DNA from 3 places in the Agarivorans aestuarii genome. Region 2 is predicted to be linked to each of the others. Evidence: predicted binding sites of a transcription regulator. Region 2 holds the regulator's gene; each other region holds the start of a gene.
The links. The regulator FliA, encoded in region 2, starts transcription of late flagellar genes. The targets are predictions, from matches to a motif close to CTAAAGNTNNNNNNNNNNNNGCCGATA.
Positions count from the first base shown of each region.

Region 1 (3,283 bases), 640 kb from region 2:
TAGATGGCGTAGCTACAGCAGGCATTCCTTTAAAGCCACCTTATGGAATCGTGTTAAATAGACATGGGGCGATGCTTGACGAACGCTCTGAAGGCTACCTTGCTGCCCCAACTTTAAGGCGTTTTACCGCAAACTACTCGACAAATATATGCGTCCAATCGCACGCCTGTTGTTCCCAGAAGTATACGGATATGACAGCCAAACATTTGGTTTTTCTATTCAGTGGCAAGCAGGAATGGACACTTCGTTGAGGCTTCATACCGATGCTTCGTCGGTAACAATGAATATTAATATGAACTTGTCCGATGAAAAGATTACTGGCTCAGAAGTTGATTTTTATGATCCTATTACCGGAAGTGTTAAAAGACTTTCTTTCGAGCCGGGTACAGCAATGATTCATCGGGGCAACGTTGCGCATGCATCACAAGCAATACGAAGTGGTGAACGTTCTAACATAGTGCTTTGGTTATATGGCGACCAAATGCAAACGCCGTATGCCAGCAAGCAACAAAATCCAGTTTCTGCTAGGGAGCGTTGGAGTATACCTTCTGGGGTGCGTGACAGAAGTGCGCCGTTCTAAAGATAAATGAAAAAGGTAGAGCTAGTTGCTCTACCTTTTTTCTTTATAACAAGTCTTTACCTAGTGAGATCACCACTCTTCGGTTTCGCTCTCGTCCCATGGTATTGTCGTTACGAGCAACATGCTTGCGCTCTCCATGACCGGATACTTCAATGACGCTTTCATCTAAGCCGCCAGACTTAAAGTAGTCTCTTACCATGTTAGCGCGCTTTTCTGAGAGTTCTTGGTTAATCCACTTTCCGCCGTAGCTATCGGTATAGGCGTCTACCAACACTACATCTATCTCTGGGTCATGCTTAACGTAGTCTCCAATTAACTGTAAGCGTTTCTTCGAGCGAGCTGTTAACTCATTGCTGTTTGATTGGTAGGTTAAAACTGTAAAAGCGATGTCTTCAAAAGAATAAGGTAATAAGCGCCCTACGCACTTTAAAAAGTCGTTGTATTGAGTTTTGAAGTTAATCGAGGATATCCCAACCGCAGTTGTATTATTGCTAGCGTACCAGTCGTTAAAGTAAAAAGTAGGGACATTACCGTCTTCTAGCTCACTCAGCATCTGCCAAGCTGGTTGAGCATTTACGTAACCGTCGAATTGCTGATAGAAAGACAACTCGCTAATACGCTTAGAGCTTGCGCCGGGTTTCCATTGGGGCGGAACACTGCGTAATGAGACTTGGTGAGTCTCCGCTGAAATCTTGTACATATCCAAATAAAAATCTAGATTTACGTTTTTCGAAGAGCGACTAATGAAACTCGCAACACCAAAAGATGGAATGAAATGATCCATTCTACATTCAATAGGTGTTTTGTTTGATACCACCCAAGTTGAGTCATCTAACGATGCTGAATAGTTGCGCACGTTTGCATGAGCAGACATGACGCTTAATGCCAAAGGCAGCAATAAGTAATGTTTCATTAGCAGAAATCCTCTCTTCTCCATAAATTATCGGCATCTAAGCGATAATCTTTAAAGCAAATTAGCGATTCTTTGCAGCTTTTGTAATAATGCGCGCTTCAAATATTACTTACCCACATTATGACCATTACTGAACTCACGACCGAATTAATGTCTAGTCGATTTCGCGGCTACTACCCTGTAGTTATCGACATAGAAACAGCTGGCTTTAACGCTAAAACAGATGCCTTATTAGAGATTGCAGCCGTTTTGCTAAGTTTTAACCAACAAGGCGAATTGCATGTACTGGAAACGATACAGTTTAATGTTGAGCCTTTCGAAGGCGCTAACCTAGAACAAGCCGCCTTAGAGTTTACCGGGATAGATCCAAATAACCCTTTGCGTGGCGCAGTAAGCGAAGACTTTGCGCTGAAAGAGATGTTCAAACCAATACGTAAGGCATTAAAAGCCCATGGTTGTAACCGAGCAGTAATGGTGGCTCACAATGCGGCCTTTGACATGGGATTTTTTAACGCAGCGGTAGAACGTTGTAATATAAAGCGTAATCCATTCCACCCTTTTGTGAGCTTTGATACTACCAGCATAAGTGCCCTAGCTTTAGGCCAAACGGTTTTAGCCAAGGCATGTAAAGAAGCGGGCTTAGAATTTAGCAATGAAGAAGCTCATTCGGCACTATACGACGCGCAAAAAACAGCAGAACTGTTTTGTCTAATCGTTAACAAGTGGAAAACCCTTGGCGGTTGGCCGCTACCAACACCAGACCAAGATGAGAATCAATAAGCGATGATTGTTAATCCAGTTGTATTGTCGGTGTGCTTAATGCTGATACTAAGTTTACTGCGTGTAAACGTTGTATTAGCTTTATCGCTAAGTGGCATTATTGGTGGGCTTTTGTCTGATCTCAGCTTAACTGAAACCATAGCAGCTTTTGAAGCTGGCTTAGGCGATGGAGCAAAAATTGCCCTAAGTTATGCTCTGCTAGGTGCTTTTGCAGTGGCCATTGCCAGAAGTGGCTTAACGGATATTATCGCCGGCAAAATAGTAAGCGCGGTTAAACTTCATAAAGAAAACCATCTTTCATTAGTTAAATGGCTAATGCTTGGCGCTATTATTTTGATGGCGGTAAGTTCGCAAAACTTGGTGCCAGTGCACATAGCCTTTATCCCAATTTTAATCCCTCCTTTGCTGGCGGTATTTAATCAGCTTAATCTTGACCGCCGAATCATAGCTTGCTGTATCACTTTTGGCTTGGTCACTACTTATATGTGGCTACCCTATGGCTTTGGCAGCATATTCTTAAACCAACTACTACATGGCAACATTTCATCAGCGGGTTTAACTATTGATAAAAGCCAGTTACCCATTGCTATGACTATCCCAGCGCTGGGAATGGTATTAGGACTAGCTACAGCAATACTTTTCTCTTATCGGCAGCCAAGAACTTACCAAACAGCAACTACTATTAGAGAGCAAAGCACAAGCCAATTACAACTAAGCCCTATAAAGACCGTTTTAAACATCGCCATTATATTAGTTGCCTTAGCAGTAAACGTTTATACTGACTCAATCATTATGGGCGCTCTAGCAGGATTCCTTCTGCTCACCACCGCGTCTGGCTTAAAGCCCCAAAATAGCCAAGACTTGTTTGTTGAAGGCGTTAAGTTGATGGCCTTAATTGGATTCATTATGATCGCTGCAAATGGCTTTGCTGGGGTTATGAAGGCAACAGGTGGCGTTCCAGAGTTAGTGAATAGCGCACAAAGTATACTTGGTGATAACAAAGCTTTTGC
Region 1 covers NZ_AP023033.1:2,277,764-2,281,046, reverse strand. The annotation lists partial or broken gene K5609_RS21910 (2OG-Fe(II) oxygenase) at 1-580, shown strand, start outside; gene K5609_RS10615 (flagellar protein MotY) at 624-1,493, opposite strand; gene rnt (ribonuclease T) at 1,614-2,273, shown strand; gene K5609_RS10605 (Na+/H+ antiporter family protein) at 2,277-3,283, shown strand, end outside.
Region 1: the regulator FliA is predicted to act here: its motif matches at 1,522-1,548, upstream of K5609_RS10615 (flagellar protein MotY).

Region 2 (3,283 bases):
TCATGGGCTGTGCAGTTCGAGTCGCCAACGATGAAGAAGAGCTTTCACAGTTGCTTTATCAGTTTAAAGACAAAAAATTAGTGCTTATTGATACCGCAGGCATGAGCCAACGTGATCTTCGCTTACACGAGCAATTAGATAAGTTAGTAAAAAACAGCCGGGTGAATATTCGCAACTACTTGGTAATGTCGGCCAATGCGCAGCGTCGGGTAATTGAAGAAACTGTGAACCAATTTCAGCGAATTCCTTTAGCTGGTACCATACTTACCAAATTAGATGAAAGCTTGGCATTAGGCGAAGTGTTAAATGTAACCTTGCGCCATGCCTTACCAATAAGTTACGTTACTCACGGCCAACAAGTGCCTGAAGATATTGCGGTAGCTGCGCCTACCCAACTAATTGAACAAGCATTATCGGTTATCGATAAGCAAAGCCAGCAACATTTCTGGTTTAGTGAAACCGAACAACAAAAGGTTTCAGATGTATTCTAAAGACAATGAATTTGACCAAGCTAGCGGCTTAAGAATGATGCAACAAAAAAACAATGTAAAAGTCATCGCTGTAACGGGCGGCAAAGGGGGCGTAGGTAAAACTAACGTTACTCTTAACATGGGCATAGCCATGGCTGCGCAAGGTAAGCGCGTAATGGTGCTAGATGCCGACTTAGGCCTAGCAAATGTAGATGTGCTGCTTGGTTTACGTGTGACCAAAAACTTATCTCATGTTTTGTCCGGCGAGTGCACCTTAGATGAAGTATTAGTTAAAGGGCCTAATGGGATTTTAATCGCGCCGGCTACTTCTGGTACTCAATCAATGGTGGAGCTCAGTCCTGCGGAACACGCTGGGCTTATTCGTGCTTTTAGCAGCATGAAAACACCCATTGATGTATTGCTGGTTGACACCGCAGCGGGTATCTCCGACATGGTGTTAAGCTTTGCCAAAGCCTCTCAAGACATTCTAGTGGTGGTGTGTGATGAGCCAACCTCTATTACCGATGCTTATGCGCTAATAAAGCTGCTTTCAAACCAGCACGGTGTATACAAATTTAAAGTGGTAGCAAACATGGTGCGAAGTTTACGCGAAGGCCAAGAGCTGTTTGCTAAGCTTACGCGAGTAACCGATCGTTTCTTGGATGCTACACTCGAACTAGTATCTTGTATTCCTTATGACAATAACGTGCGCTTAGCCGTGAGAAAGCAGCGAGTAGTGGTAGAGGCCTATCCAAAGTCTCCTGCATCTTTGGCGTTTCGCTCGTTAGCAAGCAAGGGTTCTACTTGGCCTATTCCTGAACAAGCAGGTGGACATTTAGAATTTTTCATCGAGAACCTTCTCGAATTTGGACAACGTAAAAATAGAGAACAGCTTAGTGAATAAAGTTGCCGCTTATGCCAGCGCTAATGACACTAATGTTTTGGTGGAGCGCCATGCAAACTTGGTCAAACGGATAGCCCATCACCTAATGGCTAGGCTTCCGGCTAGCGTGATTGTTGATGACTTGATCCAATCAGGAATGATTGGCTTAATCGAAGCCGCGCGTAACTTTGATGGTTCAAAAGGCGCCAGCTTCGAAACCTACGCCGGCATTCGCATTCGTGGCTCTATGCTTGACGAAATTCGTCGAGGCGATTGGGTGCCGCGTTCGGTGCACAAAAACAGCCGCGCCATCAGTGACGCAATCGCTGAGGTTGAGAAAGAAAAAAACGGTGACGCAAAAGACGCCGAGGTTGCAGCAAAGCTTGGGGTAAGCCTGAGCGAATACCATTCAATGTTGTCTGATGTAAATTGCGGACGCATTTTAGGTATCGACGACCTAGGTGTCAGTGAAGACGTTATATCAAGTGAAGAAAGCCGAGAGCTAAACCGACCCTTTGAAGGTTTTGCTAACCAACGCTTTCAGCAATCTCTTGCCGAGTGCATTAAAGGCCTTCCAGAGAGAGAGGCACTGGTTTTGTCCCTCTATTATGATGAAGAACTTAACCTAAAAGAAATTGGTGAAGTATTGAGCGTAAGCGAGTCCCGAGTCAGTCAAATTCATAGTCAAGCGCTTGCTCGAGTTAAAACTCGAATGCGAGATTGGACACAATAGAGAAATTCATCCTTACATTTCTTGTAAAAGATGGACTAAAATTGTGTTTATTAAGGCATAATATCTATATTACATAAATTTTTGGCCTAATTAGTGGCTTGTAAAACATCCTGTTGGGGGACGTACCTTGGATAAAAATATGAAAATTCTGGTTGTTGATGATTTTTCAACGATGAGAAGGATTATTAAAAACCTACTTAGAGATCTTGGTTTCAACAATACTCATGAAGCCGATGACGGAAATACCGCATTACCTATGCTTAAAGGCGGCGATTTCGAATTTGTGGTAACTGATTGGAACATGCCTGGAATGGAAGGCATTGATCTATTGAAAAATATTCGTGCCGACGAAAGTTTGTCTCACCTACCTGTTTTAATGGTAACTGCCGAAGCAAAACGTGAACAGATCATTGAAGCTGCTCAAGCCGGCGTAAATGGATATATTGTTAAACCTTTCACTGCAGCCACGCTAAAAGAGAAGCTAGATAAGATTTTCGAAAGACTACAATAAGAAAGGAAGATGCGTGAGCACAGATACTCCGATTATTTCATTAGCCGACGCCAAATCTTTGGTTGCGCTACTTGAAGAAGGAAATGTCGCCGAGGCGAATCAACTTGTTAGTGAGCTTTGTGCTCCAAAAGCTAATCTGCTATTTGATAAGGTTGGGCAGCTCACTCGTCAGCTTCATGACTCTTTAAATGAATTTAAACTCGATATTCGAATTAACGAGTTAGCTAATCAAGAAATACCAGACGCTAAAGAGCGGTTAAACTATGTGATAGAGATGACCGATCAAGCAGCCAATAAAACCATGGACGCAGTAGAGTCTGGCCTTCCAATTGCCGATCAATTAACTAACGAAATCAACAGTATCATGCCTATATGGCAAAGTTTGATGGAACGAAGAATTGAAATCGGCCAATTTAAGGCGCTATGTCACCAAATCGATATTTTCCTTAATAGTTCTTCAGCAAATGCCGATAAACTACGTAGCATGTTAACCGAAATATTGATGGCTCAAGATTTCCAAGATTTAACCGGTCAGATGATTCGTAAGGTAATCACCTTGGTGCAAGAGGTGGAAGAAAGCTTGGTTGAAATGCTTACCTTGTTTGGAAATGAAAACGTCGAAGTAGTAGAAAATAATAAAGTGACTAAATCTGCTATTGAAGCCGAAGGGCCAATATTAAATAAAG
Region 2 covers NZ_AP023033.1:2,912,777-2,916,059, reverse strand. The annotation lists gene flhF (flagellar biosynthesis GTPase FlhF) at 1-491, shown strand, start outside; gene K5609_RS13560 (MinD/ParA family protein) at 481-1,374, shown strand; gene K5609_RS13555 (RNA polymerase sigma factor FliA) at 1,367-2,086, shown strand; gene cheY (chemotaxis response regulator CheY) at 2,214-2,597, shown strand; gene K5609_RS13545 (protein phosphatase CheZ) at 2,611-3,283, shown strand, end outside.

Region 3 (3,283 bases), 120 kb from region 2:
ATTTAATTACCTATAAATCTAAAGTTTTAATTCTTTCTGCCGTTATAAAGGTTGCTTCAATATTGAAGCAACCTTTTTTCTTTTGATGCTTTTATAGCTTAAAAATAAAATTTAAATAATTGCTAAAGAATATTGAAGTGCTGCCGTTATATAGGTTAAGTCAGAAACATAAAATAACTGACAACTAATAAAACCTATAAATGGTTAAGATATAGATAGGAGAAATATCATGGCTTTATACGTAAATACTAATGTGTCATCTATTAACGCCCAGCGTCAACTTACACAGTCTGGCTGGTCATTAGATACTTCATTCCAACGTTTATCATCTGGTTTGCGTATTAATAGTGCAAAGGACGATGCCGCTGGTCTTCAAATTTCAAACCGTATGACTTCGCAAATTCAAGGTCTGGATCGTGCTGTAATGAATGCTCAAGATGGTATTTCATTAGCGCAAACAGCTGAAGGCGCGATGGATGAAATTACTAACTCTTTACAGCGTATCCGAGTATTAGCCATCCAATCGCAAGATGGTATTAACAACTCAGACGACCGTATCGCATTGCAGCAAGAGGTTTCTCAACTTAAAGCTGAAATGAGCCGAATTGCTACAACCACTCAATTTGGTGGTGTGAATGTACTAGATGGTACTTTCTCGGCGAGCTTCTTAGTTGGTGCAAATGCCGGTCAGAATATCAGCGTAAACATCTCTCGCTCAGGTGGTTGGGGTACATCAGGTCTTGGCTTGGGTGCCTTGTCGGTATCGACTGTAGGTGGTGCAAGCGCAGCTATGACAGCTATTGATTCTGCAATTAAGCAAATTGATGGTAAACGTGCAGAGCTTGGTGCGGTACAAAACCGATTCCAGTCAACCATTCGTAACTTGTCTAACATTTCTGAAAATGTAACCGCGGCACGTTCACGAATTAAAGATACTGACTTTGCCAAAGAGACTGCTGAACTAACGCGTAACCAGATTATTCAGCAAACGTCGACAACCATCTTGGCTCAAGCAAACCAACGTCCTCAGGCTGCACTGTCTCTACTTGGATAATGAAAAAAGAAAGGACGGTGGGGGTTCAATCCACCGTCCTCAGACTGCAGTAGCGCTATTAGTACTCTTAGGAGGCTCAATTCCATACCAATAATAAGTAGCGCTTTAGTTTCGCTCTCAATCTCCTATCGTTTCGAGCGATACGGTCAAGTGATGCATACTCACTTGGCCTTTTTTTCGCAGCGGTTCAGGCTGCGAATGTAATAAAGCAATGTACGTGCCAATAATTATCGGCAATAATTTGGCGTCTAATTATTGCTCAGTCAGCGTAAATATACCGTTTTTTCACTGAGTTCAGAAGTTTTTTCTAGGGCTTAAAGCCAGTGTTTACAAGGCTTGCCGTAAATGCGGCAAAAAAATTCCGCTTTTTTCCTCTTTTTTTCTAAAGCTTTTTCCTCCATTGCCGCTAACTAATATGAAGTTATTAAAACTTTGGTCCATTTCAAAGTTGTCTTGGTTTACGGTTCATAGACCAGGGGTTCAACAACTAACAAATGGTTTTGGTCGTCCTGACACAGTTCAATCAGGATGAACAATTTCTTAGGAGGCTCAAAATATGGCATTAGTTGTCAACACCAATGTGTCGTCATTGAACGCACAACGCCAGCTATCAAGCTCAGGCAATACATTAGACACTGCATATCAACGTTTAAGTTCTGGTTTCAGAATTAACAGCGCAAAAGATGATGCTGCAGGTCTACAAATCTCAAACCGTATGACATCTCAGATCCAGGGTCTAGACCGTGCTGTGATGAATGCTCAAGATGGTATCTCAGTGGCACAAACTGCTGAAGGTGCGATGGACGAGCTAACTAACATGATGCAACGTATGCGTGTGTTAGCGGTTCAATCTCAAGATGGTATTAATAACTCAAGTGACCGTGCTGCACTACAAGCTGAAGTTTCTCAACTTAAGCTTGAAATGAGCCGTGTTGCTACCACTACCCAGTTCGGTGGTGTTAACCTTCTTGATGGTGGCTACTCAGCGGCATTCCTAGTGGGTGCTAATGCTGGTCAAAACATCAGTGTGAACATCTCTCGCTCAGGCGGCTGGGGAGCATCTGGCTTAGGTCTAGCTTCATTATCAGTATCTACTGTTGGCGGAGCAAGTGCGGCAATGGCATCTTTAGATTCAGCTATTAAGTTGGTTGACTCTGAGCGTGCGGAATTGGGTGCGGTTCAAAACCGATTCCAATCTACCATTCGTAACTTGTCTAACATTTCAGAGAACATCTCTGGTGCTCGTTCACGAATTAAAGATACTGACTTTGCTAAAGAAACTGCCGATTTAACTAAAGCGCAGATTCTACAACAAACTAGTACTTCGATTCTTGCTCAAGCAAACCAACGCCCACAGGCTGCGTTAGCTCTAGTTTAATCGTTAATAATAGTGAAGAAATACGCAGCCACACTTATACTGTATAGGTGTGGCTTGCTTTGTTTAAGGAGTCTGGAATATGGATAGTAATGTTAGTTCAATATCCACCTCAACAATCGCATCGAATCTTCCCAATAAGCAGGAGCAAAACTTAAGTGCTGCTGACAAGATGGAAGTGGCACAGATATCGCTTCAAAAAGAGCAAGAAAAGGCAAAAGCTCAGCAACAAGCCGAAAAAGAGAAACGTCAAAATGAAGACCAATCTCAGGTTGAAGATGTTGTTGCGTCGCTTAATCAGCTACTTGAAGTTCAAGATAGAGATGTGAAGTTTGTTGTAGACGAAAGAGATGGCCAGTTTTTCACTTCAGTGCTCAATCGAAGCACCGATGAGCTAATTCGTGAAATTCCTACCGAGGAATATCGTCAGTTAGAAGAACGGCTAAGAAAGTTTCAAGATGCGATTGGTCAAACTACGGGTTTGTTTGTTGATCAGTTGGTCTAACATATAGTGCAGGTAAAGACATATGACTGGAATCACAGCAGCAGGTATTGGTAGTGGTTTAGATTTAGAAGCTCTCATCGAAGTTTCTATCAATGCTGAACGGGCTGGCAAAGACGCTCGTTTTGAGAAAACTAAGACCACTTTGGAAGTGACCCTTTCAGCTGTTGGCAGTATCAAGTCTTCACTTAGTGCATTTCGCGAAATTCTTGAAAAAGCCCAGAATCAGGATACCTTTTTCCCACGCACTGCTACTACTAATGAAAGTGAAGGTAATGAGTCTTTTTCGGTTGACCTAGCAAACAGTGCTACAAATGGTAATTATGCCATTGAGGTTCAAGAACTTGCTCAA
Region 3 covers NZ_AP023033.1:2,796,964-2,800,246, reverse strand. The annotation lists gene flgL (flagellar hook-associated protein FlgL) at 1-16, shown strand, start outside; gene K5609_RS13000 (flagellin N-terminal helical domain-containing protein) at 230-1,054, shown strand; gene K5609_RS12995 (flagellin N-terminal helical domain-containing protein) at 1,611-2,432, shown strand; gene K5609_RS12990 (flagellar protein FlaG) at 2,512-2,934, shown strand; gene fliD (flagellar filament capping protein FliD) at 2,957-3,283, shown strand, end outside.
Region 3: the regulator FliA is predicted to act here: its motif matches at 1,437-1,463, upstream of K5609_RS12995 (flagellin N-terminal helical domain-containing protein).